One region of the Winslowiella toletana genome, then DNA from elsewhere that is predicted to be linked to it. Evidence: predicted binding sites of a transcription regulator. Region 1 holds the regulator's gene; each other region holds the start of a gene.
What was found. Region 1 encodes ArgR, which controls arginine synthesis, uptake and breakdown. Its sites were predicted from a motif close to ANTGAATAAAAATACANT; they were not measured.

Region 1 (3,232 bases):
TCAACGTTCGGTAGGATATCGGATCGGTTAAATATTGCAGTGGCAAAAAAGAGCCCCGGCGTGCGGGGCCAAAGGGTTCGTCAGGTCGACGAGGAATTACTGATAACACTTAGCTGTGACATGTCCGTTTACTTCACCGCGAATTAAAATCTCGCGTCAGACACACTCACCTTATTCATTCCAGCAACCTACGGATTTCAGGTCTTCAGCGCAGCGGCCAGGCGCTTAGTCAGCGCCCGTGCGGGCGAATTATTTATAAATTTCAGCAGTTGCGTGATAGTTGCCGTTGTTATACGCCTCAATCACCCGATAAGAGCTGGCGCCCTGCTGATTGGCTTTCTCTGACAGCGCATCACGGATAGTCATGGGTGAACTGTCCAGTCCGCTGACGGTAATAGTGCCCATTGACTGCAGGTTCTGGCTGGTAGCCTGTTGCTCGGTGACCAGGTCAGCTGCGGCAGCAGAAAAAGAGAGAACGGAAGCCAGACCGAGTGCAGCGATAGCGATAGTGGTTTTCATGATACTTACTCCAGAAATATGTTGTTCAGAGCAACCGAAAGGTGTGTACAGCTATTTTTATACTTGGGGTTGCCGTCGTTATGTACGGGGTACTGCAAATGCGCTTATTTATACAGTTCAGCGGTAGCGTGGTAGTTACCGTTGTTGTAGGCCTCAATCACGCGGTAAGCGCTGGCGCCTTGTTTATCGGCTTTTTGTACCAGAGCCTGATGGATATCCATTGGTGAACCGGCGATGCCGCTTACGGTAATGGTGCCAACAGACTGCAGATTTTGCGCCTGTTCTGCGGTGACGGATTCAGCTGCAAAAGCGCCGAATGACAGGGCAGAAAGGATGCCAAGAGTCGCGATAGTAGTTTTAACGTTCATATTTATTTCCTCGTCGTCAATTTTTATCTTTTTAATTAGTGTGATTGTCATCACGAAAATAAGTATAGATCTAATCACGTAGGAAATTAATACCTAGCTAATAATATTTTAGTGGGATGCTTTGCATGGAAATGACTTTTTAATAACCGATAGTTATAAAAAAAGCTTATAATTTACCCGTATCGCATTAATATTGAGCAAAAACAATAACATGGGTGAATTTAGCTATTTGTGCGTAAATTTGCAGTGGATCACGCTGGTAGAGGAGTATATCGAGGAGGAAAGAATGAGATTGTCGTCTCGAGCCAGTGTTTTATCCCATATAAGCCGGGTTTGAAGCAACAAAAAAAAGAGCCGACGGGATGTCGGCTCTAAGTCAAGCTGAGGATAACGCGGCCTGAACGGCCAATTTCAGCCGTCGATTCAGCGCAGCGTTTCAGAGTTCTTGTTCGAATAACATCAAAATCGCGTCGTACAGTTGCTTAACGGTAAACGCGCGCGCCGGGGTAATAAAGATGGTGTCGTCACCGGCGATGGTGCCAAGAATCCCCTCAGCTTTACCGAGCGAATCCAGCAGGCGGGCAATCAGCTGGGCAGCACCTGGGCTGGTATGGATAACCACCAACGCATCGTTATAGTCGATATCCAGCACCAGATTTTTCAGCGGGCTGGTGGTAGTTGGCACGCCAAGCTCGGCTGGCAGACAGTAAACCATCTCCATTTTGGCGTTACGGGTACGCACCGCGCCAAATTTAGTCAGCATGCGCGATACTTTGGACTGATTGATATTGTCGAAACCCTCGTCCTGCAGCGCCAGCACAATCTCGCCTTGAGAGCTAAACTTCTCTTCTTTTAATAAGGCCTTAAATGCCTTAATCAAATCTTCTTGTTTTGATGGGTTACGCATAGGCTACCGATATAGAAGAAAGTAAAACGGGATGCCCGATGCCGGGCGATAAATTATTATGCATTTAAATGAATTATTATGCAAACTGCCTTTAGGCTTGAGTTGCGGAATTTTCAATGCGGGCGCGCATTCTACCAAACTTTCTTCGCGATGAAAAATGGCGCACTGGCGCATAGCTATGAGAAAGCAAGTGAACAGATTGTTATAAAATTGATGTTGTTCTGATAACTGTTAAAGGTGTAATGTAACCGCCGAATAATGTGTCTGCATGCAGTTACTATCAGCGTCAAATCTGTACGTAATGCGGTCAATCTCAACGGTTTGTGCTCGATTCAGTGCGACAGCACGCAAAACCATGACAAGATCCTCGTCATTCGCTCGCAGGTTGGTTATGGTCGTAACCGGATGGATTTCCGGCACTTTTCTGCTCACAATAATAAGGAGTTTAGGATGAAAGTTGCAGTTCTCGGCGCAGCTGGCGGTATTGGCCAGGCTCTCGCACTTCTGCTTAAAACCCAGCTTCCGGCAGGTTCAGAACTCTCCCTGTATGACATCGCTCCGGTAACCCCTGGCGTTGCAGTCGATTTAAGCCACATCCCTACGGCAGTTAAAATCAAAGGTTTCAGCGGTGAAGATGCTACCCCTGCGCTGCATGGTGCGGATGTGGTACTGATCTCTGCCGGTGTGGCGCGTAAGCCAGGTATGGATCGCTCCGATCTGTTCAACGTGAACGCCGGTATCGTGCGTAACCTGATTGAACAAGTGGCGACCACCTGCCCGAAAGCACTGATTGGTATTATTACCAATCCGGTGAACACCACGGTGGCGATTGCTGCTGAAGTGCTGAAAAAAGCCGGTGTATACGATAAGAACAAACTGTTTGGCGTTACCACGCTGGATATCATTCGCTCCAACACCTTTGTGGCTGAGCTGAAAGGCAAACAGCCTGAAGAGCTGAATGTACCGGTGGTTGGTGGGCATTCTGGCGTGACTATTCTGCCGCTGCTGTCGCAGATTCCTGGCGTCAGCTTCAGCGAGCAGGAAGTGGCCGACCTGACTAAACGTATTCAGAATGCGGGTACTGAAGTGGTTGAAGCGAAGGCCGGTGGCGGATCGGCAACGCTGTCGATGGGTCAGGCGGCGGCACGTTTTGGCCTGTCACTGGTGCGTGCGCTGCATGGCGAAAGCAATGTGGTTGAGTGTGCCTATGTTGAAGGTGACGGCGAGCACGCGCGTTTCTTCTCTCAGCCGCTGCTGCTGGGTAAAAACGGCGTTGAGCAACGTAAGCCTATCGGCACACTGAGCGCGTTCGAGCAGCAGGCGCTGGAAGGCATGCTGGATACGCTGAAAAAAGATATTACGCTGGGCGAAGAGTTCGTTAAGTAATTTCTGCAGCATGCTGTCACGGGCGGTGTTCGCGCCGCCCGTTTGCGATGTA
Region 2 (3,232 bases), 660 kb from region 1:
GCTCAACGCCTTCCAGATCGCCACGCTCCTGACCGATATCGGCAACAAATGCGACCACTTCGCAGTCGCCGTAATTCTCTTTCAGCCATGGAATGATTGCTGAGGTATCCAGACCGCCGGAGTAAGCCAGAACGATTTTCTTAATGCCTTGGTTTTGCATCTTTTAATCCTTGAATATAAAAACGTTTCGTTATGCGAGAATCCGGGTGCCAATGGACACACCGTTAAATAAAGTTGGCAACTGTTCAGCGTTACGCCAGCTGGCGATATCGACCGGACGTCCCAGCGTACGGGCAGCATCGAGAGCGGCGTTAACTTTAACAATCATGCCATCGGTAATAATGCCCTGCGCAATCAGCTGCTCGGCTTTCGCGGCGGTCATCTCTTCGATGCGCTGACCTTTGCCATCCAGAATACCGCTGACGTCAGAGAGCAGAATCAGGTCAGCACCGAGCGTGGCAGCCAGCGCCGTCGCCGCCTGGTCAGCATTGACGTTCATCAGTTCGCCAGCATCAGTAATGCCAATTGAGCTCACTACCGGCAAGAAATTAGCCGCCAGCAGGGTATTAATTAACACCGGGGAACCTGGCGTCGCATTACCAACATGCCCCAGTGATTCATCAAGTTGCGTCACGTTAACGCTATTGCCGTCACCGAGACACAGGCCAACAGCATTGATAGCATATTTCTTCGCCCACGCCAGCAGCGTTTTGTTGGCGGTTCCTGCCAGCGCACCGGTGATGATGTCGATCTGATCGGCAGGCGTCACCCGCAGGCCATTTTTCTTCTGAACCGGCAGCGCCAGTTTCTTCATCAGTTCATCCACCAGACAGCCACCGCCATGCACGATTAACAGCGGACGCTGGTGAGATTCACGATAAGTCACCAGCGCGTCAAACAGTCGCGCCAGCGCCTCTTCACTGTCCAGTAACACACCGCCCAGTTTGATAATGAGTGGATTGGTCATAATGTTCTCAAACTCGTCAGTTAAATAAGTGACAGCGTTTCAGGGAAACCGAAACGGATATTCAGACACTGCACCGCCTGCGAAGACGCGCCTTTCAGCAGGTTATCTTCCGCCGCAACGAGGATCACATGCTCGCCCTGTACGGCAAAACCAATATCGCAGAACGGCAGACCAATCACAGATTTTAGCGCTGGCAGGCTCTTGTCATGCAGACGCACCAGTGGTTTGTCGTGATAGGCGTTGTGCAACGCTTCCGCCACATCTTCACGGCTGATGCCGGCTTTCAGGCGACAGGTAATAGTTTCCAGAATACCGCGCGGGAAATTGCCCAGATGCGGGTTAAAAATTACCGGCATCCCCAGATGTTCAGCGATTTCCGGCTGATGGCGATGAGCAAACAGGTTGTAGGGTTGCAGGCTCACTTCGCAGAAACTGGTGTTAATACTGGCCTTACGACCGGCACCGCTGACGCCACTGGTGGCGTTGATCACCGGCCACTGATCGCGATTCAGCAGATCGGCTTCGATCAACGGCTTCAGCGCCAGCTGAGCCGCGGTCGGATAGCATCCCGGCACCGCAATCAGCTGCGCTTCTTTAATTCTGTCGTGCTGCCACTCGGCCAGGCCATAAACAGCTTTATCCAGCCACTGCTGATGCTGATGGGTAAAACCGTAGTATTGGGTGTAGAAGTTCTCATCGTTTACGCGGAAAGCGCCAGAGAGATCGAACACCACACAGCCGGCTTTCAGGAATTCAGGCGCCAGGTCGTGGCTGACCTCGTGGGCGGTGGCGAGGAATACCACATCAACCTTGCCAGCATACTCGGCAGCATCACTCAGCGGCTGTAAAGGCATATCAACGATGCCTTTCAGCTGCGGATGAAGCTCGGAGAGTAATTTTCCTGCATCCGGGCTTTGCGCTGAAACCGCTAAAGCGGTTATGTTCATATGCGGATGGCGATTCAGATAGGTCGCAAGCTCTACACCAGCATAACCGCTGGCACCAACAATCAGCGTATTCAACATCAGGCTGTATACCTTTTTACAGTCACCAAATTCCGGGTTGCAGCCGTTTAGGCTTCTGACCCACGATGCCAGGCGTTTATTTGTTCAGGGCACATTTAACCGTTCCCTTAAGCCTGACGTTAATGTATTTTTATTCACTATTAATGCATGAATATTGATACTATCCTAACCCAAGGACTGTCAACAGTGAAGACAAAATTACCCCCTTTTATTGAACTATACCGCCAGTTGATCGCGATACCATCAATCAGTGCTACCGACAGCGCGCTCGATCAGAGTAATGAAACTTTAATCAATTTGCTGGCCGGTTGGTTTCGCGACCTTGGCTTCAGCGTGGAGGTTCAGCCGGTACCCGGTACTCGCCATAAATTCAATATGCTGGCGAAGAGCGGTCTCGGTGCTGGCGGCCTACTGTTAGCCGGTCACAGCGATACCGTGCCGTATGACGACGGCCGCTGGACGCGCGATCCTTTCACCCTGACCGAACACGACAATAAGCTGTACGGCCTCGGCACCGCCGACATGAAAGGTTTCTTTGCGTTTATTCTTGATGCGTTGCGTGATGTCGATGTCTCAACGTTAACAAAACCGCTGTATATCCTCGCGACTGCCGATGAAGAAACCACCATGGCTGGCGCGCGCTATTTCTCGGAATCCACCACGCTGCGCCCGGACTGCGCGATTATTGGTGAGCCGACGTCACTGAAGCCGGTGCGCGCGCACAAAGGCCACCTGTCACACGCTATTCGCATTGAGGGGCAATCAGGCCACTCCAGCGATCCAGGTCGTGGCGTCAATGCGATTGAACTGATGCACGATGCGATTGGCCATTTGATGAATCTGCGTAACACGCTGAAAGAGCGCTACCATCACGATGGGTTTGCGATTCCCTATCCGACGATGAATTTCGGCCATATTAATGGTGGTGATGCGGCAAACCGTATCTGCGCCTGCTGCGAGCTGCATATGGATATTCGTCCGTTGCCTGGCCTGACGCTGAGCGATCTTGATGGCTTGTTAAACGAAGCGCTGGCACCGGTAAGTGAGCGCTGGCCGGGTCGCCTGACAGTAGGTGAGTTGCATCCGCCGATTCCGGGCTATGAATGTCCGCCCGATCATCAACTGGTGCAGGTAGTCGAGAAACTGTTAGGGACGCCCACCGAAGTGGTTAACTACTGTACCGAAGCGCCGTTTATTCAACAGATTTGCCCAACGCTGGTTCTGGGTCCAGGCTCAATTA
Region 3 (3,232 bases), 1.5 Mb from region 1:
TGGAGCAGCCTGGTAGCTCGTCGGGCTCATAACCCGAAGGTCGTCGGTTCAAATCCGGCTCCCGCAACCACTATTAAAACACCTGAAAGGGTGTTTTTTTGTATCTGGCATTTGCCAGTTTTCAGCACTCCCCTTCAGCGCGTTGCCAACAGCACAGGCGACCAGCGCGCCGCCCTGATAAGCTATTATTTTCTTGCCACCGCCCCACCATTAGCAAAATAGGCTTTAATCCCTGCCAGAATTGACTCAGCTACCTGCTGCTGGAATTTAGACGTGCGCAGCTTGCGCTCCTCTTCCAGATTACTGATAAATGCCGTTTCAACCAGAATAGAGGGAATATCCGGCGCCTTAAGTACCGCAAAGCCCGCCTGATCGACGGTTCGTTTATGCAGATGATTTACTTTACCCAAGCGCGACAGCACCTCTTTACCAAATTTCAGGCTGTCATTGATGGTAAGACTCTGCACCATATCGAACATGGTATGGTCGAGATAGCGATCGCCACTACGACTCACCCCACCGATCAAGTCGGATTCGTTTTGCGTTTGCGCGAGGAAACGCGCGGCGGTTGAGGTCGCCCCTTTCGTCGACAGGGCAAACACTGATGAACCACGCGCCGCCCGGTTAGTAAAAGCATCGGCATGGATAGAGACAAACAGATCGGCGCGCTGCTTTCGTGCTTTAGCAACCCTAACCTTCAACGGAATAAACACATCCTCATTACGCGTCATGTAAGCCCGCATATTCGGTTGCTTATCGATTAGCGCTTTCAGCCGGCGGGCGATCTTTAATACCACATCTTTTTCACGCGTCTTATGCTTACCTATCGCCCCCGGATCTTCACCGCCGTGGCCTGGATCGAGCATAATCACAATCGGTCGATCGCGTCCGGCTTTACCCGGTAATGGCGCGGCGGCGGGTTGTGTTCTTTCCAGCGTACCCTGGTTGTAATCTTCCAGTAATGCCAGCAGCGGATCATCAACCACATTCCCCTGTGACGGGTAGAGATCCAGCACCAGACGATCTTTGATACCGGCAACCGGCGGCAGGGTAAAAATACGTGGGGCCACATTGCGTTTCAGTTCCAGCACCAGCCGTACGGTATTTTTATCGAACTGCCCTACTCTGGCGTTCTTGATATAGGGATCGTTATCCAGCACCAGCTTCCCCACCCCTTTCAGAACCTGATTAAGGTGCAGATTTTCGATATCGATGACCACGCGTTCCGGATTGCTCAGGGCAAACTGCTTATATTTAAGCGGAACGTTAGATTCCAGCGTTAAGCGGGAGTACGTTGACGAGGGCCAGATGCGCACGGCAACCACATGACTGCTGGCAGCCATGCCAACCTGACTGACGCTTAGCAGCCAAACCGCGCCGGCGCTTTTTAACAACTGGCGACGACTAAGGAAAGAGTTTGATTGGGACATGCCGCTCCGGTTTACTGTGGTGTGTCTAAAAAACAGCCAAAAAAAAACAAGATGGCAAAAACTTTAGCGAATCCCTTAAACGCTGTCACCCGGAAAAAGCGAATAAATGCAGAGAATTAGCTGGGGAAAAGACGCATAGCTGGTGATAAGTAAGGATAATTGCCTCTTGCATCACAGGCAATAAAAGAATAAAAATACAGAAATTACGAATAAAAATGCAAAGAGGGTTGGCCGTGAAGGAACGTAGTACTGAGCTGGTTCAGGGTTTTCGCCATACCGTTCCCTATATCAATGCGCACCGCGGCAAGACGTTTGTCATCATGCTGGGTGGTGAAGCGATTGAGCATGAAAACTTCTCCAGCATCGTCAATGATATCGGCCTGCTACACAGCCTCGGCATCCGGCTGGTAGTGGTTTATGGCGCACGCCCACAAATTGACGCCAACCTGGCTGAGCATCAGCTTGAACCGATTTATCACAAGCATACGCGCGTCACCGATGCGCAGGCGCTGGAGTTGGTTAAGCAGGCAGCGGGTCGACTGCAACTGGATATTACGGCTCGTCTGTCGATGAGCCTGAACAACACACCGTTACAGGGCGCGCATATTAATGTGGTAAGCGGTAACTTTATTATTGCCCAACCACTGGGCATAGATGACGGCGTCGACTACTGCCACAGTGGACGCATTCGTCGCATCGACGAAGAGGCGATCCATCGCCAGCTCGACAGCGGCGCGATTGTGCTGATGGGGCCGGTTGCGGTTTCAGTCACCGGCGAGAGTTTTAACCTGACGTCTGAAGAAGTGGCAACCCAGCTGGCGATTAAGCTGAAAGCTGAAAAGATGATCGGCTTCTGCTCTGAACAGGGCGTCACCAATGATCAGGGTGAGATCATCTCTGAACTATTCCCAAATGATGCCCAGCAGCGCATCGAAGCGCAGGAAGTGCACGGCGATTACCTCTCCGGCACCGTGCGCTTTCTGCGTGGCGCCGTTAAAGCCTGTCGCAGCGGCGTGCGCCGCAGCCACCTGATCAGCTATCAGGAAGACGGTGCACTGTTGCAGGAGCTGTTCTCACGCGACGGTATTGGTACGCAAATCGTGATGGAGTCAGCCGAGCAGATTCGCCGCGCGACCATTAATGATATTGGCGGTATTCTTGAGCTGATTCGTCCGCTGGAGCAGCAGGGAATTCTGGTGCGTCGCTCTCGCGAACAGCTGGAAATGGAGATCGATAAGTTCACTATTATCGAACGCGATAATCTGACCATCGCCTGTGCAGCGCTCTATCCTTTCCCGGAAGAGCAGATTGGCGAGATGGCCTGCGTCGCGGTTCACCCTGACTACCGCAGCTCATCGCGCGGCGAAGCTTTATTACAGCGCGTGGCGTTGCAGGCGCGCCAGATCGGGCTTAAAAAACTGTTTGTGCTGACCACCCGCAGTATTCACTGGTTCCAGGAGCGCGGCTTTACGCCGGTGGATATCGAAGTGCTGCCGGAAAGTAAGAAGCAGATGTATAACTATCAGCGTCGTTCGAAGGTGTTAATGGCTGATTTAGGCTGATAATCATCCCACAGATTCTCTGCAGGGGTGCCGAAAACGGCTCCCCTGCAGCAAATTCCGCCCGTGCCGAAAATGGCTTTCTACATCATATTCAGTCGCTGCTGCAAACCACTGCGCCGCTGGGTACGCGCTCTTACCGCCTTGCCCCATACGCTATTATCGACATATAACGTCAACCGATCGCGCGCGCGGGTAATGGCGGTATACACCAGCTCACGCGTCAGTACCGGCAAAAAGTGA

Region 2: the regulator ArgR is predicted to act here: its motif matches at 2,114-2,131, upstream of argC (N-acetyl-gamma-glutamyl-phosphate reductase).
Region 3: the regulator ArgR is predicted to act here: its motif matches at 1,614-1,631, upstream of argA (amino-acid N-acetyltransferase).

What each region holds. Positions count from the first base shown of each region.
Region 1 covers NZ_CP134152.1:486,434-489,665, forward strand. Annotated here, with positions in the region: gene RIN69_RS02330 (barstar family protein) at 1-14, shown strand, start outside; gene yhcN (peroxide/acid stress response protein YhcN) at 250-519, opposite strand; gene yhcN (peroxide/acid stress response protein YhcN) at 624-887, opposite strand; gene argR (transcriptional regulator ArgR) at 1,324-1,794, opposite strand; gene mdh (malate dehydrogenase) at 2,245-3,180, shown strand.
Region 2 covers NZ_CP134152.1:4,748,694-4,751,925, forward strand. Annotated here, with positions in the region: gene RIN69_RS21580 (argininosuccinate synthase) at 1-160, opposite strand, end outside; gene argB (acetylglutamate kinase) at 191-967, opposite strand; gene argC (N-acetyl-gamma-glutamyl-phosphate reductase) at 988-1,992, opposite strand; gene argE (acetylornithine deacetylase) at 2,179-3,232, shown strand, end outside.
Region 3 covers NZ_CP134152.1:3,891,802-3,895,033, forward strand. Annotated here, with positions in the region: tRNA gene RIN69_RS18000 (tRNA-Met) at 1-70, shown strand, start outside; gene amiC (N-acetylmuramoyl-L-alanine amidase AmiC) at 186-1,430, opposite strand; gene argA (amino-acid N-acetyltransferase) at 1,646-2,992, shown strand; gene recD (exodeoxyribonuclease V subunit alpha) at 3,073-3,232, opposite strand, start outside.